Regions from separate parts of the Paenibacillus sp. FSL H8-0457 genome, predicted to be linked through region 3. Evidence: a T-box and tRNA genes for the amino acid it is inferred to sense, from the RefSeq annotation. Region 3 holds a T-box; the other regions hold tRNA genes.

Region 1 (10,402 bases), 3.4 Mb from region 3:
TTTAATACCTGTGAAGATGCAGGTTACCCGCGACAAGACGGAAAGACCCCATGGAGCTTTACTGCAGCTTGATATTGGATTTGGGTACGATCTGTACAGGATAGGTGGGAGCCTTTGAAGCATGAGCGCCAGCTTGTGTGGAGGCGACGTTGGGATACCACCCTGATCGTATCTAGGTTCTAACCTGGTACCGTAATCCGGTACGGGGACAGTGTCAGGCGGGCAGTTTGACTGGGGCGGTCGCCTCCTAAAGAGTAACGGAGGCGCCCCAAGGTTCCCTCAGAATGGTTGGAAATCATTCGAAGAGTGCAAAGGCATAAGGGAGCTTGACTGCGAGACCTACAAGTCGAGCAGGGACGAAAGTCGGGCTTAGTGATCCGGTGGTACCGCATGGAAGGGCCATCGCTCAACGGATAAAAGCTACCCTGGGGATAACAGGCTTATCTCCCCCAAGAGTCCACATCGACGGGGAGGTTTGGCACCTCGATGTCGGCTCATCGCATCCTGGGGCTGAAGTAGGTCCCAAGGGTTGGGCTGTTCGCCCATTAAAGCGGTACGCGAGCTGGGTTCAGAACGTCGTGAGACAGTTCGGTCCCTATCTGTCGTGGGCGTAGGAAATTTGAGAGGAGCTGTCCTTAGTACGAGAGGACCGGGATGGACGTACCGCTGGTGCACCAGTTGTTCCGCCAGGAGCATGGCTGGGTAGCTACGTACGGACGGGATAAGCGCTGAAAGCATCTAAGCGTGAAGCCCCCCTCAAGATGAGATTTCCCAGTATGTAAGACCCCTTGAAGACGACGAGGTAGATAGGTTGGAGGTGGAAGTGCAGCAATGCATGGAGCTGACCAATACTAATCGGTCGAGGGCTTATCCAAAAAATACCCCAAAAAGTGAAGCGAAGCTTTGGAGCAACGCCGAATACTTTCTGGGGACCCCGATACCACATCGGGTGAATGCTACGGAGTCTAATGTGCTGCAAATATCGTTTCGTATCTAGTTTTCAGGTGATCAATCACTTGAATTGAATATTGTTCCCTGATAGCTCAGTTGGTAGAGCACTCGACTGTTAATCGAGTTGTCACAGGTTCGAGTCCTGTTCGGGGAGCCATTTATGGAGAGGTGTCCGAGTTGGCCGAAGGAGCACGATTGGAAATCGTGTAGGCGCCAAAAGCGTCTCGAGGGTTCGAATCCCTCTCTCTCCGCCACTATTATTTTAAGCAAGGCCCGTTGGTCAAGGGGTTAAGACACCTCCCTTTCACGGAGGTAACAGGGGTTCGAATCCCCTACGGGTCACCACTTTCTTTAATGCATCAGAGGATGAGAATCCTTTCTTAAAAAACACTTGCTTCTTATATCAGATTTTGGTATGATAAAAGTCGCTTTGTTACGGAGGCTTAGCTCAGCTGGGAGAGCATCTGCCTTACAAGCAGAGGGTCGGGGGTTCGATCCCCTCAGCCTCCACCATGATTTTTCACCATTGCAGCAACCCTTTTAATGACGCGGGGTGGAGCAGTTCGGTAGCTCGTCGGGCTCATAACCCGAAGGTCGTAGGTTCAAATCCTGCCCCCGCAACCAATTTATATCGCAATAGCGATAGTGCCTCGTGGAACTGTGGTGTAGAGGCCTAACATGCCTGCCTGTCACGCAGGAGATCGCGGGTTCGAATCCCGTCAGTTCCGCCATTTTTACAAGTTTCATAGATGACTTTGGGATGAGATGCGTATCCGATATGGGATTCGTCAAAGTCCGAAATGAGCTCTATGGCTCGGTAGCTCAGTCGGTAGAGCAGAGGACTGAAAATCCTCGTGTCGGCGGTTCGATTCCGTCCCGAGCCACCATGTACCTTTTATAATTTTATACGCCGGTGTAGCTCAATTGGTAGAGCAACTGACTTGTAATCAGTAGGTTGGGGGTTCAAGTCCTCTCGCCGGCACCATTCTGGAGGATTAGTGAAGTGGCTAAACACGGCAGACTGTAAATCTGCTCTCTTCGAGTTCGGTGGTTCGAATCCATCATCCTCCACCAGTTTTTAGGGGCATAGTTTAAAGGTAGAACAGCGGTCTCCAAAACCGTTAGTGTGGGTTCAATTCCTGCTGCCCCTGCCAATCGAATCAATTTATAGTACAATATGGCGGTCGTGGCGAAGTGGTTAACGCACCGGATTGTGGCTCCGGCACTCGGGGGTTCAATTCCCCTCGATCGCCCCATATTACAAAATCATATTGGGGATTAGCCAAGCGGTAAGGCAACGGACTTTGACTCCGTCATGCATAGGTTCGAATCCTATATCCCCAGCCATTGATTTTATGTTTGCGGACGTGGCTCAGCGGTAGAGCATCGCCTTGCCAAGGCGAGGGTCGCGGGTTCGATTCCCGTCGTCCGCTCCATTTTTATTTCTGGCGCCATAGCCAAGTGGTAAGGCACAGCTCTGCAAAAGCTTTATCCCCAGTTCGAATCTGGGTGGCGCCTCCATAACAAACATATGTGCCCTTAGCTCAGCTGGATAGAGCGTTTGACTACGAATCAAAAGGTCAGGAGTTCGAATCTCTTAGGGCACGCCATTGTGTAAGCCGGTGTGGCGGAATTGGCAGACGCGCGCGACTCAAAATCGTGAGGGAAACCGTGGGGGTTCGAGTCCCTTCACCGGCATCAATCAAAAGGAATGTAGACGATCAACGTCTGCATTCCTTTTTTTGTTGTCTCTCCATCGATGCATCCACACGACAAGTCCACTCCCAATCGCAGCTGCTGAAGTCGTTCTCCTGTAGATCGATGTTCCTTCAATAAGTGATACGGTAACAGGAGTGTGTTCGTTCACGGATGTAACGCAAAAACTGCAGACCAGTGCAGGGGTTGGACGTAGGTCTATAGGAAGCCCCGCCTTAGGTCTAGGTCCAAAAACCGTCCACAGGCCGTTTTAGTCAAACTCGAAATTACCTAGAATAGAGTCATAAGGTTGAACAAATGAAACAACGATCAAACAACAGAAAGGCGGTGTATAAATGAGGAATTCAAAAGGCAATGGAATGAGTATCCTGTTGATTGGTTTAGGGATCTTGGTTCTTCTGGGAGTATTCGGTCCTCTGCTTGGATGGTTGTTCAGTCTTCTAATTCCGATACTGATGGTTGCTTTGGGATATTACGGAATTCGAAGAGGCAATACCTTGATGGGATGGATCATTCTCGGTATCGGGATCATCTGGTTGATGGGTAAACTGTCTTGGCTGATCGGTCCGATCCTTGGTGTCATCTTAATCATCTACGGAGTGTCCCGATTGAAGAATGGAAGACCCCGTTATTGATAAGGAACCACTACATTATATAACCTGCATAAACAACAGATCAGATCATGATAGATGAGGAGGGCTAAGCCGATATGAGTGTTTTCCGGCGGATAAGAGACATAACCGTAGCAACATTGAATGAAAAGCTCGAGCAGAGCCAGGATCCGGTTCGATTGATTGACCAGTTCCTACATTCAACCAGACAGGACATTGCTGAGGCCGAGAAGCTGCAGCAGCAATGCCAAGTACATTCCAGACAGCTGAAACAGCAGGTGGATCAAGCGGAAACCATGCGATTTAAACGCGAAGAGCAGGCACTGCTTGCCTTGAAGGCCGGCGAAGAGCATCTTGCCAAGCTGGCATTGCAGGAGAAGCTGATTTATGAGGAAAAGATTGAACAGTATCAAGGCCTGTTATCCTCAAGCCTGGAGTCGTTGAAAGAAATCGAGGAGCAGCTCGGTGAGCTGCGGATGGAATATCAGACGGTCTACAGCAAACGCCAGTATTATGTTGCCCGAGTGGAAACCCTTCGTCTTCAGCAAAAAATGAATGAACGTACGGGATCCTATGGCGGGGGTCATGATGTACCGAAGATGTTCAATCGCCTCGAGGACCGTATCAGCGACTGGGAACTGGAAGCCAGAAGCCTTCGCGATTTACGCCGCATGGGGCAGGAATACATGGATCAGGCTGGAGAATCCGTCTCCACGGTATTGGAAAAGGAACTTGCCCGCTTGAAGCAAAAGCTGAATAACAGCGGAAAGGAGTAACCATGACAAGATTGTACCGTTCCACCCGAGACAAGATGTTCACAGGGTTGATCGGCGGTATATCCGATCATTTCGGAGTCGAATCTACCCTACTTAGAATCATATTTGTAGTCAGTATCTTTTTCACAGGCGGTACAACGCTGTTGATCTATCTGATTGCAACCCTCGTCGTTCCTAAAGAGCCGTATTATCACGATCCGTACGGACCGCAAGGAAGACATGGCGGCGGATACCGTTACAACGACCATCCGGGCCCGGGGCCAGGCTACAACAGCTACAATGACGCTTATGGACGTCATCAAGGCTACCCTAATCCTAATGAGCATGGAAGCTTTGGTCCCAAATATGACCGTCCCAACGGCACAAGAACGAACGCGTCCACCGATTCCGATCTGGATGCGATGATGAAGGATATTGAAAGAAAAGCCATGCAAAAAGAAATCGAAGAATTGAAGAAAAAACTTTCGAACTATGAGAAGGGAGATAAATAACATGGGAGTATTTAAAAGAATTAAGGATATGACGAAAGCATCGGTGAACGAGCTGCTGGATAAAGTGGAGGATCCGATCGTAATGCTGAACCAGTACCTGCGCGACATGGAGGCAGAAATTCATGAAGCAGAGGTAACGGTTGCGAAGCAAATGGCAAATGAGCGTCGCATGAAGCAGCGCGTCGATGAGGCTGTGAAGATGGCGGCACAACGTGAAGCTCAGGCGGAATTGGCTCTGAAAAACGGTCAAGAAGAAGTGGCTCGCAAGCTGCTTGAAGAAAAGATCTATTTCGATCAAAAAGAAACCGAGTACGTGGAACTGCACCTGCAATCCGAGGCTCAAGCGAAAGAGCTTGTTGCTCAGCTGCATGAAATGAAAGACGAGTTCTACAAAATGCGCAACAAGCGCAATGAGCTTGTAGCTCGCGCTCAAATGGCGAAAGCGAAGAAGCAAATGTCTCAAGTGAGCAGCCTGCATACCATTGAAAGCGGCAGTGCTTCGATGGGCTTCCACCGCATGGAAGAAAAAATCATGCAAATGGAAGCTGAAGCTGATGTGCTTCGCGCACCATACCGCCCTAACAACGCAGCATACACAAGTCCAGTGGATGCTGAGAAGCAACTGAAGGTGGATGAGCAGCTGCAAGCGTTGAAAAACAAAATGGGGAAATCCTCGAAATCCGAGTAATTCCTCAGCAAGTCAGCAAAATAAGAACAAAGCGTATTCGAATACCGTGTTCATATGATATGCTATACGAATGAGATTGTCGTATAGTACAGGCAAAGCCATACAGTGGGGAACATCTCACTGATATGGCTTTTCCGAGCTTATATCTTGGTCATCAAGGAGGTGCGACATGGACAGAAACCGCTGGATAGCAGTAGGTTTAATCAGCTTGGGTTTTATTATGCTTTTCGGCCGATGGTTTGGTTTCTTCACCATTGTCGCCCTATTGCTCATCTTCGCGGGCGTCCTTCAGATCAGGCAAGGCCATGTGAAGAAGGGGTACATTCTGCTCGGCGTCGGAGCCGTGCTGCTGCTGCTCGAGCATCTTATGTTGATTATTGGCGTCAGTTTGATATCGCTGGGTATTTTCTACGGCAAGTCCAAACGGGCCCATACCACGACCAGATATATTCAGAAGCAGAACTTTATGTCCAACTTTGACTGGGACCGTGCACCCTGGGTGATGCGCAGCTTGAGCGTGTGGCATGTGCTCGGGGAAGCAGATGTGGATCTGTCCCTGGCGCTTCCCGAGGAACGCCAAACGGTGCTCATGTTCCACGGAATGCTCGGTGATATCGATCTGATGATCCCGGACTATTACGGGGTGGAGATCGAAGCATTCATCTTGTTTGGATCGATTCATATGGACGACCGGAAGGAAACCGGCATATTGAACCGAGTGAAATATCAATCGCCCAATTATGAGACCAGCGAATATAAAATGAAATTTATCGTTTCTTATTTAGGCGGAGATTTGAATATAAGAATGACATAATAAACGTATTGTTTTGTGTAAACCATTCAGGAGGGTTGCCCCGTGGAAACGGAAAAGAAAGCAAATATCATTACCCGAAGTATGCGTGAGGGGACCCTTCTGGGATTGGTTGTCATGCTCGTTGTCCTTTATTTATTATATACATATGGTTATCTTCAACCGTTTGAGACGTGGAAGAACCGGATCGAGGCAGGCATAACCCTGGTATTGCTGCCGATCGGGCTGGGAGCGATTTATGGCTTCTTCCAGGGATACCGGGTAAAACGGCGGGTCGATCTCGTTAGGGAAACACTCGTGAACTGGGAAAAAGGGAGTCTGACGGACGTCATGCCGGACATCGGCGAAGACGAAGTGGGCCGGCTTGGAGAACAGCTGGTGAAGATCAGCAAGCGCTGGGAGGATCAGGTGTCTTCCCTGCAGCGGTTATCCACGAACAATGCCCAGCTAGCCGAGCAGGCCAGGGTTACGGCGATCGTAGAAGAGAGACAGCGTCTGGCGCGCGAGCTCCATGATGCGGTTTCTCAGCAGCTGTTTGCCATCTCGATGACGGCAACAGCTGTGGGCAGGACGCTGGATAAGGATTTTGACAAAGCGCAGCGCCAGGTGGCTCTGATTGAGGAAATGTCGGCTGTGGCACAGTCCGAGATGAGGGCGCTACTCCTTCATCTGCGGCCGGTATATCTCGAAGGAAAAGCACTGGAACAGGGGCTGCGGGATTTGATCACGGAATTGCGGATCAAAGTGCCTATGGAAATTACGTTTGAGATGGACGATGACATACATTTGCTTAAAGGGATTGAAAATCATCTGTTCCGCATTATTCAGGAGGCCATGTCGAATACGCTTCGGCACTCGAAGGCGGAAAAAATGGACATCCGGATTCATCGCAGGCAGAACACCGTTCGGGTAATGCTGCGAGATGACGGGGTCGGGTTCGAACTGGACGACAAGAAACAGACTTCCTACGGTCTTTCGACCATGCAGGAACGGGTGACGGAAATCGGCGGCTCGTTACAATTCATCACGGCCCCGGGTAAAGGGACCCGGATTGAGATTATCGTGCCGCTCATAAACGAAGAACGCAAACGGGGGGATGGAGATGGAAGCACCGATTAAGGTACTGCTGGTGGATGATCATGAGATGGTGCGGATCGGCTTGGCTGCCGTGCTTGGCACAGAAGACGGCATTGAGGTGGTAGGCGAAGCGGGCAGCGGCGAGGAAGGCATACGCCTGGCGCAGGAATATCATCCTGACGTGGTGCTGATGGATCTGGTCATGGATGGGATGGACGGCATTGAGACCACGCGGGAGCTGATGAAGCAATTTCCGAATCTTAAGGTGATCGTACTGACCAGCTATCTGGACGATGAGAAGATGTATCCGGTCATTGAAGCAGGCGCATTCAGTTATCTGCTGAAGACCTCCCGGGCTTCCGAGGTCGCCGATGCTATACGTGCCGCCGCACGGGGCCAGTCGGTTCTGGAGTCCCAGGTCGCTTCGAAGATGATGAATCGTTTCCGCCATCCGCAAAATGAAGCGCCCGCGCATAATGACCTGACGGACCGGGAGATGGAAGTGCTGCGATTGCTGGCACAGGGCAAATCCAATCAGGACATTGCCGATGATTTGATTATAGGCATCAAAACCGTGAAGTTTCACGTGACTAATATTTTGGGCAAGCTGGGGGTAGAGGATCGGACCCAAGCTGCCATCTACGCTTATAAAAATGGGCTGGCTGAGTAAGGAGTGCCGGCTCTTTTTTTATGCTTATGAACGTGAAATAAACAGTTTTGAGATGCTGAGCGCGGTTCTAAACAGATCCGTGATGCGACGCGTCGGGTATCAACATATCCATGTAAACAATGATAGGCAGGCTTAAAGACTCCCCAATCGGGAGGCTTTTTTTATTTATTTAAGGGGAAGAGAGATTTTTAAAACGGTAATAGCAGGATCATTTTATATGGCGATGTATAAATCTGCAGTGAGGCGGCCATCCTTTTACTAGATTGATAGATTCGTACGAGGAGGCGTGGCTGACGATGCGGAAGATACGTTTACAGCTGATTGTGATGATGTTGTTGCTGTGCGGGGCAGCAGGGATGATGGCGGGTTTTGCGGGAACAACGGAACGCAATGGGGAGGAATCGGTTCCGCAAACGGCAGAGGCGTCAGCTTGGAAGGGAACGGCGAATGGAGCATCAGAAGCAGGGACTACAGCCGAAAGCAATATGGAGCTTCTTACAGCCCTTGGACAGGAACATATGGATCCTTCCGCGCTCCTCACGGTAAAAATTCAAGGCGAAATGATAAATTCGATTTCTAAGGATCAAGCTAAGACAGCAGCCGAAGAATTGGCTCGCGCAATAGGGCTTTCCGGCATTACCTCAAACGAGCTTCAAGGAAATGACGTTTTCCAAGCGGAAGGCGATCGATCGGGCGTCTCCGTGAATTTGGATTGGGCCCTCACGAAGCAAGGCCATAGTTATGTCAGAGTCATGCTTGTCGGAGAGGCGGCAGCGCAGGCCCGGGAAATGGTGAGCCTTCAGCAGCATGTTCAAGAACGGATGGAGCAAGCAGGCATACCGAATACGTGGAATGCGTCCATTCAAGGATATGCAACGAAGTCAGGCAGCGTGGATGGAACGATGGCCCAAGTAGAAAAGGCTGTAGCCCGAAAGCTTCCGCTTCGTTCCGTTGAGGATTATGCGGATGTTACAACGATCAGCCGATCCTATGAGGCGCCTTCGCTGGGGACTTTTGTGAAGAGCGGCGACACGCCGATTCATATGCAGATCGCGGTGCATGAAGATTCGGTGAAGAAAAGCAGTAGAATAACGATCGGATTTCCCGTCATTACAATAGAATATTGAAAATAATATCTGAAACTCCGATGAAAAAATACGGAATGAGATAGCATACTTGAAATGAATATGCTAAAATGTCATCACATCGAGTTAAGTGCCGATGCATAAAAATACACTATAATTCATAGAAAGAATGAGGAGCCATGGCTGAAAATCAAAATCTAGATACAATGAAGACACCGGGAGCTGTATTTTTCATCTTTGGAGCGACTGGTGATTTGGCAAGACGTAAGTTGTTTCCGGCGATCTACAGTCTTTATCGTGAAGGAAAACTGGATGAGGATTTTGCTGTAATCGGCGTGGCGCGGCGTCCGCGCACCCAAGAGGAGTTTCGGGAGGACGTGTATCGTTCGATTCAGGAATTCTGCCGATATAGTTCGGAACAGGATAGTGAATGGAATGCATTTGCACAGCATTTTGAATATAAATCTTTAGATATCAACAATATTGACGGTTTCCGTGAGCTCCGCGAACAAACGGAGCAATTGGAAACGAAATTTAATATACCGGGCAACCGCTTGTTCTATCTCGCGCTTGCACCGGAATTGTTCGGCAGCGTATCGTTCAACCTGATGAAGGGCGGCATGCTTGACGGAGAGGGCTGGAACCGTCTTGTGATCGAGAAGCCGTTCGGCTACGATCTGGAGTCCGCTGCCAAGCTGAACGAAGAGATCCGTAAAGTGTTCAAGGAAGAGGAGATCTATCGGATCGACCATTACCTCGGGAAGGAAATGGTGCAGAACATCGAGGTTATCCGTTTTGCGAATGCTTTCTTCGAGCCTCTGTGGAACAATAAGCATATTGCCAACATCCAAATTACGCTTGGTGAAACGGTTGGCGTCGAGGAGCGCGGGGGTTATTACGACCATGCGGGGGCACTCAGGGATATGGGCCAAAACCATATGCTGCAGCTGCTGACCATGATTGCCATGGAGCCGCCTAGCCGTCTGCTCGCAGAAGATATTCGCGATGAGAAGGTGAAGGTGCTTCGCTCCCTGCGTCCATATGCCTCAAACGAAGAAGTCAAGAACAACGTGGTTCGCGGTCAGTATACGAGCGGTTCCGCAGGCGGCAAAGATCTGCCGGCTTACCGTGAAGAGGATAAGGTGAATCCGGAATCCAATACGGAAACCTATTTTGCGGCCAGAGTCTTCGTGGATAATTTCCGCTGGGCGGGCGTACCGTTCTATATCCGCACGGGCAAGCGCCTTCCGGTTAAGACGACCGAGGTGGTCGTAGAGTTCAAACGGATGCCAACCAACGTATACTTGGGCCAAAAGCATTCCCTGGAGCCTAACCTGCTCGTTATCCGGGTTAACCCGATGGAAGGCATCTACGTAAAGATCAACGCGAAGAAGCCGGGCTCCGAGTCCGAGATCGCTCCGGTTGCGATGGACTTCTGCCAAAGCTGCATCGTGGGCATCAACTCTCCTGAAGCGTATGAGCGTCTGCTGCATGATGCTGCCCGCGGGGATTCCACCTACTTTACG
Region 2 (10,402 bases), 590 kb from region 3:
AAGCTTCGATCCGGGGATGTCCGAATGGGGAAACCCAGCTAGTGTAATAGCTAGTTACCCGTATCTGAATACATAGGATGCGAGGAGGCATACCCAGGGAACTGAAACATCTAAGTACCTGGAGGAAGAGAAAACAAGAGTGATTCCGTCAGTAGCGGCGAGCGAACGCGGAACAGCCTAAACCAGAGAGCTTGCTCTCTGGGGTTGTGGGACGTCTCACATGGAGTTACAAAGGAACATATTAGGCGAAGAGGTCTGGAAAGGCCCGCTATAAGAGGTAAAAGCCCTGTAGCCGAAAGTATATTCCCTCCGAGACGGATCCCGAGTAGTGCGGGGCACGTGAAACCCCGTATGAATCCAGCAGGACCATCTGCTAAGGCTAAATACTCCCTAGCGACCGATAGTGAAGCAGTACCGTGAGGGAAAGGTGAAAAGCACCCCGGAAGGGGAGTGAAATAGAACCTGAAACCGTGTGCTTACAAGAAGTCAGAGCCCTATTTATGGGTGATGGCGTGCCTTTTGTAGAATGAACCGGCGAGTTACGTTCCCATGCAAGGTTAAGGCGAGAAGCCGTAGCCGCAGCGAAAGCGAGTCTGAATAGGGCGACTTAGTATGTGGGCGTAGACCCGAAACCGTGTGATCTACCCCTGTCCAGGGTGAAGGTGCGGTAACACGCACTGGAGGCCCGAACCCACGTATGTTGAAAAATGCGGGGATGAGGTGGGGGTAGCGGAGAAATTCCAATCGAACTCGGAGATAGCTGGTTCTCCCCGAAATAGCTTTAGGGCTAGCCTCGGAATGAAGAGTCGTGGAGGTAGAGCACTGATTGGGTGCGGGGCCCGCAAGGGTTACCAAGCTCAGTCAAACTCCGAATGCCATAGACTTATATCCGGGAGTCAGACAGTGAGTGCTAAGATCCATTGTCAAAAGGGAAACAGCCCAGACCATCAGCTAAGGTCCCCAAGTGTGTGTTAAGTGGGAAAGGATGTGGAGTTGCACAGACAACCAGGATGTTGGCTTAGAAGCAGCCACCATTTAAAGAGTGCGTAATAGCTCACTGGTCGAGTGACTCTGCGCCGAAAATGTAACGGGGCTAAACACACCACCGAAGCTATGGCTTGATGCGTATGCATCAGGGGTAGGGGAGCGTTGTATGTAGGTTGAAGGTGTACCGTAAGGAGCGCTGGACAGCATACAAGTGAGAATGCCGGTATGAGTAACGAAAAGATCAGTGAGAATCTGATCCGCCGAAAGCCCAAGGTTTCCTGAGGAAGGCTCGTCCGCTCAGGGTAAGTCGGGACCTAAGGTGAGGCCGAAAGGCGTAATCGAAGGACAACAGGTTGAAATTCCTGTACCACCGTAAACCGTTATGAACGATGGGGTGACGCAGGAGGGTAGTGACGCGGACTGATGGATGTCCGTCCAAGCAGTGAGGCTGATGTGTAGGCAAATCCGCACATCGATAAGGCTGGGCTGTGATGGGGAGTGAAAATTACAGTAGCGAAGGTCATGATCTCACACTGCCAAGAAAAGCCTCTAGTCAGGTGAAGGTGCCCGTACCGCAAACCGACACAGGTAGGCGAGAAGAGAATTCTAAGGCGCGCGGAAGAACTCTCGTTAAGGAACTCGGCAAAATGACCCCGTAACTTCGGGAGAAGGGGTGCCTCGGTAGGGTGAATAGCCCGAGGGGGCCGCAGTGAAAAGGCCCAAGCGACTGTTTAGCAAAAACACAGGTCTGTGCGAAGCCGTAAGGCGAAGTATACGGGCTGACGCCTGCCCGGTGCTGGAAGGTTAAGGGGAGCGGTTAGGGGTTAAACCCGAAGCTGTGAACCGAAGCCCCAGTAAACGGCGGCCGTAACTATAACGGTCCTAAGGTAGCGAAATTCCTTGTCAGGTAAATTCTGACCCGCACGAATGGCGTAACGACTTGGGCGCTGTCTCAACGAGAGATCCGGTGAAATTTTAATACCTGTGAAGATGCAGGTTACCCGCGACAAGACGGAAAGACCCCATGGAGCTTTACTGCAGCTTGATATTGGATTTGGGTACGATCTGTACAGGATAGGTGGGAGCCTAAGAAGCATGAGCGCCAGCTTGTGTGGAGGCGACGTTGGGATACCACCCTGATCGTATCTAGGTTCTAACCTGGTACCGTAATCCGGTACGGGGACAGTGTCAGGCGGGCAGTTTGACTGGGGCGGTCGCCTCCTAAAGAGTAACGGAGGCGCCCCAAGGTTCCCTCAGAATGGTTGGAAATCATTCGAAGAGTGCAAAGGCATAAGGGAGCTTGACTGCGAGACCTACAAGTCGAGCAGGGACGAAAGTCGGGCTTAGTGATCCGGTGGTACCGCATGGAAGGGCCATCGCTCAACGGATAAAAGCTACCCTGGGGATAACAGGCTTATCTCCCCCAAGAGTCCACATCGACGGGGAGGTTTGGCACCTCGATGTCGGCTCATCGCATCCTGGGGCTGAAGTAGGTCCCAAGGGTTGGGCTGTTCGCCCATTAAAGCGGTACGCGAGCTGGGTTCAGAACGTCGTGAGACAGTTCGGTCCCTATCTGTCGTGGGCGTAGGAAATTTGAGAGGAGCTGTCCTTAGTACGAGAGGACCGGGATGGACGTACCGCTGGTGCACCAGTTGTTCCGCCAGGAGCATGGCTGGGTAGCTACGTACGGACGGGATAAGCGCTGAAAGCATCTAAGCGTGAAGCCCCCCTCAAGATGAGATTTCCCAATTCGTAAGACCCCTTGAAGACGACGAGGTAGATAGGTTGGAGGTGGAAGTGCAGCAATGCATGGAGCTGACCAATACTAATCGGTCGAGGGCTTATCCAAAAACACCCCAAAAAGCGAAGCTTTGAAGCAACGCTGAATACTTTTCGGGGACCCCGATACCACATCGGGTAAATGCTACGGATTCTAATCAACGCAAATATCGTTTCGTATCTAGTTTTCAGGTGATCAAAACTGAATTGTAAGTGTACAAGCTATGCTTGCAAGGAGGATGGTCACGGCATTTGGCGATGCCGTATCCTGAATATACGTTTGGTGGCGATGGCGGAAGGGTTCCACGCGTTCCCATACCGAACACGACCGTTAAGCCTTCCAGCGCCGATGGTACTTGGACCGAAGGGTCCCGGGAGAGTAGGACGTCGCCAAGCGGTACATATTCCCTGATAGCTCAGTTGGTAGAGCACTCGACTGTTAATCGAGTTGTCACAGGTTCGAGTCCTGTTCGGGGAGCCATACGGAGAGGTGTCCGAGTTGGCCGAAGGAGCACGATTGGAAATCGTGTAGGCGCCAAAAGCGTCTCGAGGGTTCGAATCCCTCTCTCTCCGCCAGCAAGGACTTTATATACGGCCCGTTGGTCAAGGGGTTAAGACACCTCCCTTTCACGGAGGTAACAGGGGTTCGAATCCCCTACGGGTCACCACTTTCTTTAACGCATGTAACAATCCAGATGGAGGCTTAGCTCAGCTGGGAGAGCATCTGCCTTACAAGCAGAGGGTCGGGGGTTCGATCCCCTCAGCCTCCACCATATTTCATCCCCATAAAGTGAAGCTCACGCTTCGCAGGTAATTCCGATTACTTTTCGGGGACCCCATATAAGCAACCCTTTTAATGACGCGGGGTGGAGCAGTTCGGTAGCTCGTCGGGCTCATAACCCGAAGGTCGTAGGTTCAAATCCTGCCCCCGCAACCAATTTATATCGCAATTGCGATAATGCCTCTTGGAACTGTGGTGTAGAGGCCTAACATGCCTGCCTGTCACGCAGGAGATCGCGGGTTCGAATCCCGTCAGTTCCGCCATTCTTATTAGCTTCAGGGATGAGAATCCATATTGGGTTCGTCGGAGCTTAGCTTCGTTAGCATAGACTTCGCAGTCTCGAACGTAGTGAGAGTATCCCGTCAGTTCCGCCATTCTTTAACTCTTAGTAATAAGAGCCATTAGCTCAGTTGGTAGAGCACCTGACTTTTAATCAGGGTGTCGAAGGTTCGAGTCCTTCATGGCTCACCATCTTTACCAAGAGAGCTGGAAACGGAATACATATCATATTTGCGGACGTGGCTCAGCGGTAGAGCATCGCCTTGCCAAGGCGAGGGTCGCGGGTTCGATTCCCGTCGTCCGCTCCATTTTGCGCCCTTAGCTCAGCTGGATAGAGCGTTTGACTACGAATCAAAAGGTCGGGAGTTCGAATCTCTCAGGGCGTGCCATTTTTACAATCAGATGCTTAACTTATGAAATTTCTTTGTGCCGGTGTGGCGGAATTGGCAGACGCGCGCGACTCAAAATCGTGAGGGAAACCGTGGGGGTTCGAGTCCCTTCACCGGCATTAATTAACGGGATGTAGCTCAGCTTGGTAGAGCACCTGGTTTGGGACCAGGGGGTCGCATGTTCAAATCGTGTCATCCCGATTCAAACCGAAAGATCGCTTTCAGTATATCTGAAGGCGGTCTTTCTTTGTTATGGATAGAAATGATGCCAACGGCAAGAGCGGAACTGAATATTTTGACAGCATCCCGGTCACAATATGAAAAACATTGAATAGAAGGGGATAACCTTGAGTGTTTTTCATTTCTTCAAGAAACTGTTCAGAAAACGGTGGAGACGTTGGAGACGCGCGATTTGGTCTTGTTCGATCGTAGTGCTCGTAGGTGTCATGGTATGGTCCGGCCAGAATATAACCGATCAGATGAAGAGGCTGCTCACCGCTACTTTCGATGAAACGCCGCTGGCTGTTGAAACGATGCAATACCTGCAAATCGAGGATGATAAGCAGGAGGAACGCAGGCAGGATCAGAGGGAATTCATGCAGAAGCTGAATACCTCGAAGGGAAAGAAGCATGTTCATGTCCGCATCACGTATGTCTGCGGCATTGAAGAGCAGGATATGGGAAAGCTTACGGCGGACGGCATTTATGAACTGATGAATAAAAATCCTTTATGGCAGGGACGGTTGGATAATAAAGGGAATGTCTGGCTCGAGCAAACCGTATCCGACCTTTCACCCGCCTGCAAGCGGCAAGCCTATATGAGCATCGATGCCAACGGGAACTTAACGTTGTTTGACGGCCCGCCGGAAGAAGAGAAGGTCATGCGCACCTTCTTCCAACTGGATGTCGGCTCGATGGAATCCTCTTTGCCTAAAGACGTGATTCAGCAGCTTGAAGAAGGTATTCGAATTCAAGATATGGAAGAGTACAACAGTGTACTGTCAACCTTTAGCGACTATGCACGGGATATGGCCGAAAATGTCATGAGCCCTAGCCCTTGAAACATCCATGCTTGTCGCTTCATCACCAAAGCCGCAGCTGCCCGGAATTTTCCGGGCGGTTTTTTGGTGTTTAGCCGTTCCATCGGCGGTGCCGTCAGGGAAGATATAGAACTGTAGCTTATGGGATCAAAGTTTTTCCTCAATTGAGGCCGAACTTTTGTTATAATGGGAGAACGATACATATGTTCGCTTCATCAGAGGAGAGATTGGTTTGCGCATTTTAGGAATCGACCCGGGGATTGCGATTGTGGGCTTCGGGTTTGTCGATAAGGTTGGAAGCAAAGTCACGCCGGTCCAGTATGGCTGCATCCAGACGGAAGCCCATACACCGGATGAAGAGAGGCTGCATCACGTGTATGAAGGCATGCTGCAGCTTATCGATAAATATGAGCCGGAGGCCGTTGCGTTCGAGAAATTATTTTTTAACCGCAACGTCACCACCGCGATGTCCGTATCCCAGGCGAGAGGAGTTCTCATACTGGCGGCGGTCCAGCGCGGACTCCCGATTGCAGAATATACGCCTATGCAGGTTAAGCAGGCCATCGTCGGCTATGGCAAGGCGGAGAAGAAGCAGGTACAGGAAATGGTCAGGATGTTCCTGAAGCTTCAGAGCATCCCAAAGCCCGACGATGTGGCGGATGCTCTAGCCGTGGCAATCTGCCACGCCCATTCCTACACACTTAATTCCAAATTAAATGAGGTATTGCGAAAATGATCGATTTTTTACGGGGACAGGTTGTCCACTTAGAGAGTGAATATATTGTGCTGGATGTTCAAGGCGTAGGATACCGGGTGTTTTGTCCGAATCCGTATGCTTTTGCCAAAACGGAAGGAACCGTGACGGTCTTCACCCATCATCACGTTCGTGAGGATGCCATTCTGCTGTTTGGGTTTCCGACGCGGGAGGAGCAGAAGCTGTTCCGTAAGCTGATCGAGGTCTCGGGAATCGGCCCGCGCGTGGCGCTCGGCATACTCGGCGGAGGATCTCCGGATCATGTGGTTTCCGCGATCTATCAAGAGAATATATCCTTCTTGATCAAACTTCCGGGAATCGGCAAGAAAACAGCGCAGCGCATGATTTTGGATCTTAAGGATAAGCTTGAGGGCTTCGGGAATGCGAGCATGATGACCGGTCTTTTTGCCATCCAGGAGCCGGAAGCGGATGATGGCGGCTCGGCATGGTCCGAGGCTCGCGAGGGCCTGAAGGCGCTTGGTTATACGGATAGCGAGCTGGATAAAGTCTGGCTGAAGATCAAGGATTCCGGCGCAAGCGGCGAATCCGTCGATGTGCTCATGAAACGGGCACTGCAGCAGCTATTCGCTGGATAGATAGAGCATCGCTGCAAGAGAGGAGTTATATAGATGGATGATCGAATTATTTCTGCCAATCTGATGATGGACGAACAGGCTGTCGAACTTAGTCTGCGTCCTCGTTATTTGGCTGAATATATAGGACAGAATCAAGTAAAGGAAAATTTGAAGGTATATATCGAGGCTGCAAAAATGCGTAACGAGGCGCTTGACCACGTGCTGCTGTACGGTCCTCCGGGACTAGGCAAAACGACGCTGGCCAATATTATCGCCAATGAGCTTGGCGTTAATCTGCGGACGACGTCCGGCCCGGCCATCGAACGGCCTGGCGATCTGGCGGCGCTTTTGACCAATCTGCAGGAAGGAGACGTCCTGTTTATTGACGAGATCCACCGGCTGCACCGGACGGTGGAGGAAGTGATGTATCCGGCCATGGAGGATTTTGCGCTGGATATTATGATCGGGAAAGGGCCAAGCGCACGCTCCGTTCGCCTGGATCTCCCGCCGTTCACCCTAATTGGCGCGACAACCCGGGCTGGCCTGCTCTCAGCGCCGCTGAGGGACCGTTTTGGTGTGGTAAGCCGTCTGGAATTCTATACGGTAGATGAGCTGAGCTACATTGTGTCACGCAATGCCGATCTTTTGGGGATCGAGATATTGGGAGAGGCTGCAGAAGAGATTGCCCTAAGATCTCGGGGGACACCGCGCATTGCGAACCGCCTGTTGAAGCGGGTACGCGATTATGCGCAGGTTCGGGGCGACGGCATGATCACGCCAAGCATCGCGCAGGAAGCGCTGAAGATGCTCCAAATCGATCCGATGGGCCTGGATTTTATCGATCACAAAATGCTGAACGCCATGATCAAGAGCTTCCGCGGGGGACCTGTGGGACTGGATACCATTGCCGCAACCATCGGGGAAGAAAGCCAAACCATAGAGGATGTTTATGAACCGTATCTTCTACAGATCGGTTATTTGCAGCGTACGCCGCGGGGACGCGTCGTTACGCCTACAGCTTATCAGCATTTAGGCATTCCCTTTCCGGAGGATCGCCGCTAGCTGAAGGAATCATGACATTTATGCCATATACCATATCCTATTAGTTACGGGAGGAAAGACATACATGGATAGGAACTGGACGAAATCATTATTCGGTTGGACCACCAAAGGACTCTTGTCGCTGGCTGTTGCCGGAAGCTTATGGAGCGCGCCCGCCGTGCAAGCAGCCGCCCCTTCGTTAGATACGATTCGGGTTGCGATGTTCCTGGATCTGGGAAGCCAGTATAAATCGACGACGAATGCCGTGACGCTGAAATCCGCCGAGGCTCTGACCGCATCGCTGCTTGCCTCCAGTATTCATCAGACTCTGATGAGTATCCCTGCGAACCAGCAGGTCCGGATGAGCGTGGATACATACCGCGTTAAGGTGCTTGAGACAACGGATTGGAAAGCCGCTTCGGAAGCAGCGAAAAAGCTGCAGGCGACAAGTGACAAACCGATGCTGTTTGCGGATGGCAAGGTGTACAAGCTGTACGCCGGCATGTACGGTACAGAAAAAGCGGCCGCGGATGCGGCTGCGCGTACAGCGAAGACAGCGGCTGCATATTTGAATGGGCAAACGCCAGCCGTTAAAGGCGCGCTGCATCTGTCTGCCGGATCGTACGGATCGGAGACAGAGGCCGAGACCGTGCGTAAGGCGTACGCCGATGCCGGTCTGGATGCATTCAATGTTATGGTGCCGTCCGGGGAAACTTCGGCTTATGAGGTGTGGGTAGGCGAAGCGGCGAACACAGCCGATCTCGCTGCCGTCAAGAAAGAAGCTGCCAAAGTATCCGGCGGCCTGGTTGAACAGAACGCCAACACGCCGGGTCTTATCATAAGAAGTGACGTAAGCCTGAATCTGGCGGCTCCCCAAGAGGTGACGCATTACATGCTGTCAGGTAATCAATCCGTTCTGCGGGTTGACGGGAAATCAGGAGCGGGAACGAATGTGAAGGAGCGATCCGATCGCTCCTATCGGGGCGCTTTGGAGATCGGGCAAAAGAGCGGTCAATTATACCTCGTCAACGAATTGCCGTTCCAGCAGTACCTTTATTCCGTCGTGGGGGCGGAGGTGCCGTCTTCTTGGGGAACCGAGGCTCTGAAGGCACAGGCCGTGGCAGCGCGCAGCTATGCGCTCTTCCAAGGAAATAAGTTCGAAGTAGCGCATGTCGTGGACACCACGCTGAGCCAGGCCTACTATGGGACGGCTTATGAGTATCCAAGCATTATTCAGGCAGTGGATGCAACCGACGGCGAAGTCGTCATGAAAGACGGCAAAATCGTGGAAACCGTGTTTTCCTCCAACAGCGGCGGGATGACGGCGGACTCCACCGAGGTCTGGGGCAACCGTAACGATCTGTTTGCTGCGGTGGAAAGCCCTGGCGACTCCTCATCCCAGGCCGCGCTTAAAGCTTGGTATCATGTGCTTCTTCCGAGTGGCGTTACGGGTTACGTGCGTGAGGATAATGTAAAGGAAACCGGCAATGCAACATCGGCAGGGCTTCCTTATATGACCGTTACCGCGAAGGATACCAACGTGCGTCCGCTGCCGCTGATCCAATCGAACGTTGAGCCCGTAAGCAAGATGAATCCGGGAGAAACGGCCGTCGTCCTGGACAAAGTCGCGGAATCCAACAGCTTCGAATGGGTTCGTGGGCCTTATACTTCGGATCAATTGCTGGCCACTTTAAAAGGAAAAACCGCCAATAGCCTACCGGCCTCCATCACTTCGCTGGATGTAACGGAACGAGGCCCATCGGGGCGGGCTCTTACGGTGAAAGCCAACGGTCAAGTTCTGGACGTAAAATATCCGGATATGTTCCGGTCGGCTTTTAACGGTCTGCCAAGCACTTTGTTTGATATTGAATCGACCGGAAGTTATACTGTATTGAGCGCGAATGGTGCGGTATCAACGGTTTCGAGCGGTCAAACGGTATCCGTCATTTCCGGAAGCGGAAACGGAAACGTCAAAGGCTCCGGTACCGTGGTGATGAATGGAACGGGGACAGCACGCGTAATCGAAAGCTCTCCGGGCTTTAAATTTACCGGTAAAGGCTTCGGCCACGGACTGGGCATGTCGCAATGGGGTGCCAAAGGAATGGCTGACGAAGGGTATGATTATAAGCAGATACTCCAACACTATTACCGCAACACGACTATAACGAAGGACTGACCGACATGAATGTGGATTTGTATGATTTTGAATTACCCGAACACTTAATTGCGCAGACGCCGCTTCTGGATCGAAGTTCTTCCAGGCTTCTCACGCTTAACAAAAAGAGCGGACAGATCAGCCACCAGACGTTTGCGGATATCATAGACAGCCTGAATCCGGGCGATACGCTCGTTTTAAACGATACGAAGGTAATCCCGGCTCGATTGTTCGGCGAAAAGGAGGATACAGGCGCGAAAGCCGAGGTCCTTCTGCTGAAGAATATGGGAGAAGATCGCTGGGAAGCACTCGTAAAACCCGGCAAGAAGCTGAAAAAGGGAAACGTGATCTCCTTTGGCGAGGGGAAACTAAAGGCGGTCATCGAGGAGGAAGGAGAAATGGGTGCTCGCACCTTATCCTTCTCGTATAAGGGGATTTTCCAAGAAATCCTGGATGAACTGGGCCAAATGCCGCTCCCGCCTTATATTAAGGAAAAGCTGGATGATCGCGATCGTTATCAGACCGTATACGCGAAGCATGAAGGATCCGCAGCCGCGCCGACGGCCGGCCTTCATTTCACGGAGGCTCTCCTGGAACAAATACGTGCCAAGGGAGTCGACAT
Region 3 (10,402 bases):
GAATCAGCACCCATTCCGATATTCAGCAAAGAGGATTTCAGGACGCTGCCTTATGAGCAGTTTAAGAACAGTCCCTTATATGAAGAGGTTGTGAAGCTGAACGGGATTCCCAAATGGCTGGCTCCGCACGAATTTCCGGAACTGACGGGGGCGGATCCGGTGTTTACCCAGATCAGGCTGATAAAAGACGTCACGACGCTCCGCAAGCTGGGAATTCTCGTCGTCCAGATCAAGAGATGGGAGTTCGAGGAGATTTTCCGCAATCTGACGCTCCCTAACAACCTGCAGAACACCTCCTTCATGCTGGTCAACAATGAAGGCTTCATTCTGTTTGACCCGCAGAACGGCATGGATGGTCAAAATATCAGTCAATACATGAAGCGTGACGTTGAGTTTAAGCAAGGCTATCAAAGCTTCAAAGCCAAGTTTAACGGCAAAGAAAATATCGTTTCCATTTATCATCTGAACGATTATGGCTGGAATATCGTCTCGGTGACCGATTGGAACTCGCTGTCGCAAGAGGTAACTTCCTTTGCCAAATGGTTTTTTGTCATCATGGGGATCTGTCTGGTTACCGCGATTGTGTTCAACCGCCTGTTCATGAACCGGATTACCGGCACGATTGCCGTCATCGTGCGGTTTATGCGCCGCGTGGAGGATGGGGATTTGAATGCCAGAGTGGAAGAGAAGGGCGAGGATGAGCTTCTGCTGCTGTCGAAAGGGTTCAACAATTTGATGAACCGGATCAACAATCTGTTCGCGCAGATCAAGAAGGAGCAAAGGCAGAAGACCGATGCGGAAATGCGCGTGCTGCAAGCACAGATCAAGCCGCACTTCCTGTTTAACACGTTGGAGTCGATCAATGTCCTTGCGGTCCAGAATGAAGGGCGCAAGGTCAGCGAGATGGTGTACCGGCTTGCCAGCATTTTGCGGATCAGCATACAGGACAAGGAAGAAATTACGCTGGATGAAGAAATCAAGCATCTTCAAAGTTATCTTGAAATCCAAAAGTTTCGGTTCGAGGATCTGTTCGAATACGAAATCGACGTGCCGAAAGAGCTTATGCACAGCCGCATCCTGAAGCTGACGCTGCAGCCCCTGGTGGAGAACAGCATCCAGCATGGCTTCGAGGGAATTTCCTATACGGGATGGATACGCATCTCTGCCTGGAAGGAGCTTGGCAATGTCGTGATCCGGGTGGAGGACAACGGACTCGGCATGACGTCTGAGCAGTTGTCCATGTTTGAGTATATGGTGTCCGAGGATGGCGTACCCGATCAGACGACGCTGCAGAATCTGAAAGTAAACCAGGAACGGCGGGGACTTGGACTGCGAAGCGTGGCCGATCGGCTTAGAATTCAGTACGGCCCTTATTATGGGCTGTTCATATGCTCCAGCCGCCCCGGCGGCACCGTTATACAATGCGTCATACCCAATTATGACAGGGGGGAAGGGCAGCATGCTGAAGGCATTATTGGTTGATGATGAGGCTCCCATCCTGAACAATCTCAGCAAGGTTCTGCCTTGGGAAGAGATGGGCATGAAGGTGGTCGGACTTGCCCGCAGCGGGATGGAAGCCCTTGAAGTAGCGGATCAGTATAACCCGGATTTGATTCTGTGCGATATCCGGATGCCCGTCATGGACGGGCTGACCTTCATTACGAAGATCCGGGAGAAAGGAAGCCGGGCAGAAATCTTTTTGCTGACGGGTTATCAGGAATTTGAATACGCCCGTGAAGCGATCAAGCTGGGGGTTAAGGATTATATCAGCAAGCCGATTCATTACGGGGAGCTTGAGATGAAGATTCGGGAGATCGGGGAGGAAATCCGCAAGAAGAGGGCGAAAGAAAAGTATTACAATACCGTTTCGCTGATCGACGAGGCTCCGAACCCCGAAGCCGTAAAGAAAACGCCCGAACAATTGGTATCGTCTGCCCTGGAGTACATCAACACCCACATGGGACAGGACTTGGGGATCGAGGAGCTTTCGGAGCATCTGGGCATCAGCTCCAGTTATTTCTGCTTGCTGTTCAAGAATCATGTCGGTCTTACCTTCGTGGAGTATTTGACGAGACAGCGGATGGAGGCGGCCAAATTCCTGTTAGTGAACAGCGACAAGAACATTGCACAGATCGGTTCCTTTGTCGGTTATCATGAGAGGCGGTATTTTACCAAGGTATTTCAAAAGGCTACCGGCATGACGCCATCCGAATTCCGGGAAATGTCCGGGGAGCCGAGTCTCTGAGTCTTTGATGGGACGAAAGCAGGCAGATAATCATCAGGTCTTCTACTTCCGACTTGCGGCGTCCTCTAAATTGATAGAAAGTAGGTTTGGAATCAATGAAATGGACGGCAGCAGATTTAACGCTAGAGCAAAAGGTAGGACAAATGTTTATATGCGGCTTCAACGCATTGACGCCGAATGAGCATGCCAACATACTGATCGAACAATTTCAGGTGGGGGGCATCTGCTATTTCCGCCGGAATGTGAAGACGCTGCCTCAGCTTGCCGAGCTGTCGGCATCCCTGCAGCAGCTCGCTTCGGGCAGCCAACCGTTTCCGCTTCTGATCTCGATTGATCAGGAGGGCGGCATGGTCGCACGAATCGATCATGAAGGCATCAGCCGCATTCCGGGCAATATGGCGCTTGGAGCAGCGGGCAGCGCAGAGGATGCCTACAGGGTGGCGCAAATCGGGGCGCGCGAATTGCGTTCGCTCGGCGTGAACATGAACTTCGCGCCTTGCCTCGACGTCAACAACAATCCGCGCAACCCGGTTATCGGCGTGCGCTCCTTCGGCGAAGATCCCCATGCCGTTGCCGAGCTCGGGACTGCGGCGATTAAGGGTTATCAGGAAGAAGGGGTGTCCGCTACAGCCAAGCACTTCCCGGGGCATGGCGACACCAGCGTCGATTCCCACCTGGGGCGGGCATCCGTACCGCATGATTTGGAACGGCTCCGCAGCGTTGAACTGTTCCCTTTCGCACAAGCGATCAAGGACGGCGTCGATGCCATCATGACGGCTCACGTCAGTTTCCCGGCCATTGAGCCGAGTGATCTGCCTGCAACGCTTTCTCATGCTGTATTAACGGGGCTGCTGAGGGAGGAAATGGGCTTCGAAGGTTTGATCGTGACGGATTGCCTCGAGATGCATGCGATCTCCAAGGAGCACGGCATTCCGGAAGGTGCGATCCGCGCGATCGAAGCAGGTGCGGACTGCGTGCTGGTCAGCCATACGCTGTCGGAGCAGACGGCAGCGATTACGGCGGTCATCGAGGCCGTCCGCGGCGGGAGACTCCCGGTAGAGCTGATCGACAAAGCCGTTGATCGGATTTTGGCGCTCAAACAACGTAATGCGAAACTCGCTGAAGAGCTTCCCGTCCACCCGATTGGCGAGGTTGCCGAAGAGACCAAACAGCTGCTCGCTCAAATCGCAGGCAGGGGAATCACGCTGGTAAAAGACGAAGGGCAGCTGCCTCTTAAGCCGGAGCAGGCGGTTGCCGTAATCTGGCCGGAGCTGCTTCAGGCGACCCAGGTCGACGAAGCATGGAGCAAGAGCTACACGCTAGGGGATGCCCTGAGAAGTTACGGCGTGCAGGCAGACGATCTGCGCGTCGGGACGGATATGTCCGACGAAGAGGTAGAGCAGGCCGTTAAAGCGGCGGAAGGATATAAGCAGATCGTGGTGGCTACGTACACCTCCGAGAGCCGTCTTCCACAAGGTCAGCAGAAGCTTGTAAGCAGGCTGAGCGAGCTTGAGGATGTAACGCTCGTTATCGTCGCAACCCGCAATCCGTACGATATCAATGATCTTCCGCCAGTTCCCGCGTATTTGTGCAGCTACGAGAATACGCCTTACTACATGAATGCCGCCGCGGGTGTATTGGTTGGCAAAGTTAGGCCTGAGGGTAAGCTTCCGGTAGGGATCAGCAAGACCTATCCTCTCGGCTGGACCGGTAATCAGGACTATGTCAATAATTAAATAATGGTTGCTCAAACCGGAGTCTTCCTGCCTAGGAATGCTCCGGTTTTCCTATTTTCCAGCCATTTCTGAGCAACTTTTCGGGAAAGTCGGCGTCTAATAGTATGTCCAATAGAGGCAGACAGACTATACTGAGAGTTTTAAAGGAGTAGAGAATGAATTTCAAACGAATCTCGATGATTACAGTCCTTGCCGCGGCCCAAGTATCCATGGCATTTCCCGTGGCAGCTGAATCACCGGATGTTACAGCTCCGGCGCTAAACGGGCAACCAGCGCTGCAGTCCCCGGTGGAAGGACAAGGCCAGGCAAACAGAGAACAACAGACGGACTTGCAGCAAGCGGAGGAAACGCCGGCAACGCCAACAGAAACACCTTCCGATTCAATCGAAGGCACGACCAGCGATCCGAATGCCACACCTTCTGAACCCAATGAACAGCAGGAGGACTCGGCAAGCGATCCTTCCGATAATGAAGTATCTGAGAACGAAGAGGGAAGCCCGGCCGAAAGCAAGCCCGAAGTCGGCATTACCAATGCAGCTGCTAACGAACTGGTGCTGCTGATGAACAGCAATGTGATGTACCATAACGGCAAGCAGTACAAAGCGGGACAGCCGATGGCCGTGAAGCAAGGGGTATCCTATGTCGCCATACGCGCCATGGTGGAGCGGGCAGGACTTAAGCTGTCTTACGATAATAAGACGAAGGAAACCATTATCCTTAAGGATGGCAATGAGCTCCGATTCACGACAGGAAGCAGCAATTATAAAGTCAACGGACAGGTGCGTCCGATGAAAGGCCCTGCCTACCAGAGCAACAACGTATTTATGGTACCGCTGACCGCGATAACGCAAGCGCTTGATATTCCATACACGGTGAACCAGCCGGAGAAGAAGGTGATTCTCGATCTGTCCGGAATGGGCAGCGGCAGCAACAGCGGCGAACAGCCGGGAGGCAGCAGCGGCGGCGGATCCGGCAGCGAGGTTCCGAACATACCGAACCTCGGTCCGAATGACCTGATCCTGATGATGAACAGCAACAAGATGTATCAGAACGGAAAAGCGTATACCGCCGGACAGCCTATGGCAGTCAAGAATGGCGTATCCTATGTCGCGATTCGATCCCTCGTCGACCGTGTCGGCCTGAAGCTGACCTATGACGGAAAGACAAAGGAAACGATTATTATCCGAGGTAACGATGAACTGCGCTTTAAGACGAACAGCAGCGTATACACGGTGAACGGCGTTCGAAAATCGATGAAGGGACCGGCTTACCAGTCCAATAATACGTTTATGGTGCCGTTGACCAGCATCACGCAAGCGCTGGACATCACCTACCGGGTCGACCAGCCGAACAAGCGGATCATCCTGAGCCTGAGCTCCAAGCCGGTGGCATCCTTTACGGTGCAGCCTGGTGAAATCTTTGCCGGACAAACCAAGGTAACGTACAAGACGAATGCCTATTCGCCGACAGGCCTGGCTATCGTAGACGAGCATTGGGAAGGCCGGGAAGATGTGTTTGACGAGCCTGGCGTGCATACGGTTTCCTATTCGGTACAGGACGCCAGCGGGGAGTGGAGCGATCCGTATATTTTGAGCATTCATGTATCCGCACCGAATACGCCGCCTGTGGCCATGTTCGACACGGATAAACAGCAATACAAGATCGGCGAGAAAATTACGTACATTAACATGAGTTATGACAGCGATCCCGGCGATGAAATTACGTTTAAGTGGGAAAACAACGATCAGGCTTTCTTTACGGCAGGGCCGCATAAAGTGCTGTTGATCGTGACCGATAAGCATGGGGCGACCAGCTCATACGAGAAAATCATCAACGTAACAAGCGAAGTGTTGTATACGCGCGATCAATTCAATCAATTATTTACGGGCATCGGCGACAAATACACGTTTGACGGATCGGCCGTGCCGACATGGAATCTGATGCCGATTACGAGAAGCTCCGAGCCGTACCTGTTGATTCGCAGCAACTCTCCGGAAACCGTCTATCAGGAAGGTATCGTATATCGCGAGATCGGCAATGCCAGCACGCGCTTCATGATTCACCACTTGAATGCAACCGGGAAGAACATGAAGATGTATGTCGTAGCGACCAACATCAACACGATGACGGCGCGTCTGACCACCGAGTATACCGGTTTGGGCGGTCCGATCAACATTCCGACTGCTACGGGGAAAGCGGCTGTGCAGCGCTATCTCGAGTCCATGCAGTCAGCGGATGCATTCAAGACGATTTCGCTCGCCCCTGGCGAAAGCCGGATCATCCTGCAAGATTTGAGCGCGCAAACCATGAAGAATCAGCAGGTGCTGTCCATGTTTGCCGACCTGTATTCGGATTCGCCGATTCGATATGATGTCATCATGATCGATGAAGCCAAGGATCCGATCCAGAAACTGCCATACCTGAAGCTTCACCCGAGCGATGGCGTTCATAACCGGGGAACCTACCCGGACTCGACGCGAATCATTGAATCCTATGATTTGGTAGGCAACACGCCAACGCGTCTTGCGCTTGGTGATAAGACAAACGATCCGAACCTGGAAGGGTATGACGGCATTAACGGTTCATATCAATCCAACGCCGGCAACTTCGGCGTTCTGTACAAAATCAAGCTGCACCGCGTAGCACCCAATACGCTGATCACGCTGAATCCGCGCGGAGGCAAATACATGGGCGCGATGATGGTGAACGGAAACATCATTCAGACGCCGAACACAAGCGGTGGCGCGGTATCTGCGCCGAATGAAGCCGCCGTTCTCTATCGTACGGGAAATTACGAGCAGACGGTGGAAATTCTGTTTACGGCAGCACCGGGAAGCAGCCTGCCGATCAACATACTGCTCCAGCCTCTGCCGCAAGTGAAGAACTAATCCTATTTATTCATAAACAACAAGCGGACAGCCCATCAGCCGAAACACGGCCCGGGCTGTCCTTTTTGTTGGTTTTTGCCGAGGGAGGGGGCAGGTTTATGCCGTCTGTTAGCCTTTCAAGCTCCTGGCTGCTTGTCAGGCGGTTTGCCTGTTCACAACCGCTTTCATTGACGCTGTCATTTTTTTCAGGCATTATAAGGAGAGAGTATCTTCAAGTAGAGGAGGTTATTGCGTATGCTTACGACGGAACAGATCATCGACGCCATGTCGGAACATGGGCTGCGCATTACCGATCAGCGCAAGACGCTTGCCAAATTGTTTGGGGAACATCCTGGATATTTGACGGCCAAGGATGTATACGAATATATGGGCCGGAAGTACAGCGGTTTGAGCTTTGATACGGTATACCGGAATCTTCGGGTATTGTACGAGCTTGGTGTATTGGAGCAAGTCGTGTTCGAGGAAGGCGTCAAGTTCCGGGGACGCTGCAGCGAAGAACACCATCATCATCACATGATCTGCCTGCAGTGCCAGAAGACATATCCGATTACCTTCTGCCCGATGCAGCTGACCGATGCACCGGACGATTTCCAGGTGGTCCAGCATAAATTCGAAGTGTTCGGATACTGCCGGGACTGCGGCAAGGACAATAACGATAAGGAAACTTCGCAGGCCGGTGGAGGAAATCGGGACAGCCGGGCATGAGCACGGCGCGCAGGGTAGTGAAGGTGCCGATACACTTCTATCGGAAATTCATTTCTCCTCTGAAACCGGCGACTTGCCGCTTCTATCCAACCTGCTCGGCATATGCCCTGGAAGCGATTGAGGTGCATGGTGCGCTGAAGGGCTCCTGGCTGGCTGCTAAGCGGATCGCGAGATGTCATCCCTTTCATCCTGGAGGCATCGATTTGGTCCCGCCGCGCAAGGATAAGATGTCGTCTTCATGGACAGAGGAATAGCGATTTTTTTGGGGTATCATATGGATGATAATCGAAAGCATGCCGCCCGCAGCCAGGGGGATGCCTTGGATCGATGCACACCTTGACACGCTGCGGCTCGTTTGATTAAAATGTAAGAAATTATAGGTATATCCGAGGAAGAGATAAGTACGAAAAGCTTGCCTTGAACAGAGAGCCGGAGGAGCTGGAAACCGGTCTTGGCGAATTTCGGAAAATGGTCTTGGAGGATCCGTTTTTGAGCGCTGCAGCCAGTGGCTGCCGTAAAGAAGCGGCGTGAGCCAGCGTTAATGGACGCCGTATGACGGCAGATGAGCCTGTTGCCCGCAAGGGTACGGGGAATTTGGGTGGTAACACGTGAGAATAACTCTCGTCCCATAGGGGCGGGGGTTTTTTGCTGTTTACTGCTGGTTTTCCTAAGGAATCGCTTGATGCGACAATCAATTTCACGGTAAAGGAAGGTTACAATGGCAGACAAAAAGACGTTTTATATTACGACGCCGATCTATTATCCGAGCGACAAGCTGCATATCGGACATGCTTACACAACGGTGGCCGGCGACGCCATGGCCCGCTACAAACGGCTTCGCGGATACGATGTCCGTTATTTGACGGGGACCGATGAGCACGGGCAGAAGATCGAACGCAAAGCGGCAGAGGCCGGTAAAACCCCGCAGCAGTTCGTTGACGACATCGTGGCAGGCATCAAGGATCTGTGGAAAAAGCTGGACATATCGAACGAAGACTTCATTCGTACCACGGAGAAGCGCCACACCACGGTGGTGCAGGATGTATTTGAACGTCTGCTGAAGCAGGACGACATCTACAAGGGCGAATACGAAGGGTGGTACTGTACGCCTTGCGAGTCGTTCTTCCTGGAACGTCAGCTGGTCAACGGCAATTGTCCGGACTGCGGACGGCCGGTGGAGCTCGTGAAGGAGGAGAGCTACTTCTTCCGCATGAGCAAGTATGTGGACCGCCTGCTTCAGTATTACGAGGAGAATCCGGATTTCATTCAGCCGGTATCCCGCAAGAACGAGATGATCAACAACTTCATTAAACCGGGTCTTGAGGATCTGGCTGTGTCCCGTACAACCTATGAGTGGGGGGTTAAGGTCAAGAGCGATCCGAAACATGTCATCTACGTGTGGATTGATGCACTCCTGAACTACATCACGGCACTCGGTTACGGTACGGAGGACACCAGCCTGTATGACAAATACTGGCCAGCGGACGTTCACCTGATGAGCAAGGAAATCGTGCGTTTCCATACGATCTATTGGCCGATCATCTTGATGGCGCTCGATGTGCCGCTTCCGAAAAAAGTGTTTGCCCACGGCTGGCTGCTCATGAAGGACGGCAAAATGTCCAAATCCAAAGGGAATGTGGTCGACCCGGTCACGATGATCGACCGGTATGGTCTCGACGCGCTTCGTTATTACTTGCTGCGCGAAGTTCCGTTCGGGGCGGACGGCACGTTTACGCCGGAAAGCTTCGTAGAGCGGGTGAACTCCGACCTCGCCAATGATTTGGGCAACCTGCTGAACCGCACCGTGGCCATGGTTGATAAATACTTTGACGGGGAGGTTCCGGCTTTCTCGGCAGGCGTAACGCCTTTTGATGCCGCAATCGAGGAAGCGGCCAAGTCCGTTTATGACAAAGTCGAAACTGCCATGGAGAATATGGAGTTCTCGGTTGCGCTGACGGCGATCAGCCAGTTTGTCAGCCGCAGCAACAAATACATCGATGAGACCCAGCCGTGGACGCTGGCCAAAGACGAGAGCAAACGGCATGAACTTGCTTCCGTCATGAGCCATTTGGTCGAGGCGCTGCGGATTGCATCGATCCTGCTGCAGCCGTTCCTGACCCGCACGCCGAAGAAAATGTGGGAACAGCTCGGCTTGGCGGAAGGGGAATTGACAACTTGGGAAAGCGGACGCCAGCTCGGAGCCATACCGGCTGGTACGAAGCTTCAAAAGGGCGAGCCGATCTTCCCTCGCCTGGATGCGGAGCTGGAAGTGGCCTACATCGCTGAAGCCATGACTGGCGGCAAGAAGGCAGCCGAGGAAGAGCCTACGGGTTCGGCGGCAGCTTCGTCCGCCGATAGCGGAGCGGAGCCTGTGGAGCTCAAAGAGGAAATCGGCATCGAGGATTTTGCCAAGGTTGAGCTGCGCGTAGCACAGGTCATCGCCGCCGAGCCGGTCAAGAAAGCGGACAAGCTGCTGAAGCTGCAGCTGGATCTCGGGTTTGAGCAGCGGCAGGTGGTGTCCGGCATTGCGAAGTTCTATACGCCGGAGGAATTGGTGGGACGCAAAGTGATTTGCGTGACGAACCTGAAGCCGGTGAAGCTTAGAGGCGAAATGTCGCAAGGCATGATTTTGGCCGCTTCCTACGGGGATCAGCTCACGCTGGCAACCGTGCCGGAGGGCATGCCAAACGGCGCCATCGTGAAATAAATGACGCTTGCGTTGAATTAAGTTGGATCAGACGGTGTACCCTGTTAAGGGTACGCCGTTATTTTTTTCCTCTAATACGGGGGACATGAGTTCTATATGAAAAACTAATAGTAACTTTTAC

Evidence for each region. The T-box of region 3 lies ahead of metG (methionine--tRNA ligase). A T-box ahead of a tRNA ligase gene usually reads a tRNA of that ligase, here a tRNA-Met.
Region 1: it encodes a tRNA-Met, which carries the amino acid that the T-box ahead of metG (methionine--tRNA ligase) is inferred to sense. The anticodon was not compared.
Region 2: it encodes a tRNA-Met, which carries the amino acid that the T-box ahead of metG (methionine--tRNA ligase) is inferred to sense. The anticodon was not compared.

What each region holds. Positions count from the first base shown of each region.
Region 1 is NZ_CP150293.1:6,174,576-6,184,977, reverse strand. It holds rRNA gene MHI43_RS27920 (23S ribosomal RNA) at 1-875, shown strand, start outside; tRNA gene MHI43_RS27915 (tRNA-Asn) at 1,033-1,108, shown strand; tRNA gene MHI43_RS27910 (tRNA-Ser) at 1,114-1,205, shown strand; tRNA gene MHI43_RS27905 (tRNA-Glu) at 1,222-1,296, shown strand; tRNA gene MHI43_RS27900 (tRNA-Val) at 1,389-1,464, shown strand; tRNA gene MHI43_RS27895 (tRNA-Met) at 1,499-1,575, shown strand; tRNA gene MHI43_RS27890 (tRNA-Asp) at 1,606-1,682, shown strand; tRNA gene MHI43_RS27885 (tRNA-Phe) at 1,763-1,838, shown strand; tRNA gene MHI43_RS27880 (tRNA-Thr) at 1,861-1,936, shown strand; tRNA gene MHI43_RS27875 (tRNA-Tyr) at 1,941-2,025, shown strand; tRNA gene MHI43_RS27870 (tRNA-Trp) at 2,032-2,105, shown strand; tRNA gene MHI43_RS27865 (tRNA-His) at 2,132-2,207, shown strand; tRNA gene MHI43_RS27860 (tRNA-Gln) at 2,224-2,298, shown strand; tRNA gene MHI43_RS27855 (tRNA-Gly) at 2,313-2,387, shown strand; tRNA gene MHI43_RS27850 (tRNA-Cys) at 2,399-2,472, shown strand; tRNA gene MHI43_RS27845 (tRNA-Arg) at 2,485-2,561, shown strand; tRNA gene MHI43_RS27840 (tRNA-Leu) at 2,570-2,649, shown strand; gene MHI43_RS27835 (hypothetical protein) at 3,003-3,302, shown strand; gene MHI43_RS27830 (PspA/IM30 family protein) at 3,377-4,054, shown strand; gene MHI43_RS27825 (PspC domain-containing protein) at 4,057-4,545, shown strand; gene MHI43_RS27820 (PspA/IM30 family protein) at 4,547-5,233, shown strand; gene liaF (cell wall-active antibiotics response protein LiaF) at 5,403-6,047, shown strand; gene MHI43_RS27810 (sensor histidine kinase) at 6,090-7,163, shown strand; gene MHI43_RS27805 (response regulator transcription factor) at 7,141-7,791, shown strand; gene MHI43_RS27800 (YwmB family TATA-box binding protein) at 8,088-8,918, shown strand; gene zwf (glucose-6-phosphate dehydrogenase) at 9,056-10,402, shown strand, end outside.
Region 2 is NZ_CP150293.1:1,812,803-1,823,204, forward strand. It holds rRNA gene MHI43_RS07765 (23S ribosomal RNA) at 1-2,836, shown strand, start outside; rRNA gene rrf (5S ribosomal RNA) at 3,046-3,162, shown strand; tRNA gene MHI43_RS07775 (tRNA-Asn) at 3,172-3,247, shown strand; tRNA gene MHI43_RS07780 (tRNA-Ser) at 3,251-3,342, shown strand; tRNA gene MHI43_RS07785 (tRNA-Glu) at 3,360-3,434, shown strand; tRNA gene MHI43_RS07790 (tRNA-Val) at 3,464-3,539, shown strand; tRNA gene MHI43_RS07795 (tRNA-Met) at 3,627-3,703, shown strand; tRNA gene MHI43_RS07800 (tRNA-Asp) at 3,734-3,810, shown strand; tRNA gene MHI43_RS07805 (tRNA-Lys) at 3,943-4,018, shown strand; tRNA gene MHI43_RS07810 (tRNA-Gly) at 4,060-4,134, shown strand; tRNA gene MHI43_RS07815 (tRNA-Arg) at 4,139-4,215, shown strand; tRNA gene MHI43_RS07820 (tRNA-Leu) at 4,255-4,334, shown strand; tRNA gene MHI43_RS07825 (tRNA-Pro) at 4,343-4,416, shown strand; gene MHI43_RS07830 (BofC C-terminal domain-containing protein) at 4,563-5,276, shown strand; gene ruvC (crossover junction endodeoxyribonuclease RuvC) at 5,488-5,991, shown strand; gene ruvA (Holliday junction branch migration protein RuvA) at 5,988-6,605, shown strand; gene ruvB (Holliday junction branch migration DNA helicase RuvB) at 6,639-7,646, shown strand; gene MHI43_RS07850 (SpoIID/LytB domain-containing protein) at 7,711-9,801, shown strand; gene queA (tRNA preQ1(34) S-adenosylmethionine ribosyltransferase-isomerase QueA) at 9,807-10,402, shown strand, end outside.
Region 3 is NZ_CP150293.1:2,406,989-2,417,390, forward strand. It holds gene MHI43_RS10470 (sensor histidine kinase) at 1-1,482, shown strand, start outside; gene MHI43_RS10475 (response regulator) at 1,460-2,245, shown strand; gene MHI43_RS10480 (glycoside hydrolase family 3 protein) at 2,341-3,981, shown strand; gene MHI43_RS10485 (copper amine oxidase N-terminal domain-containing protein) at 4,137-6,869, shown strand; gene MHI43_RS10490 (Fur family transcriptional regulator) at 7,104-7,574, shown strand; gene yidD (membrane protein insertion efficiency factor YidD) at 7,571-7,828, shown strand; T-box leader at 7,955-8,206, shown strand; gene metG (methionine--tRNA ligase) at 8,293-10,281, shown strand.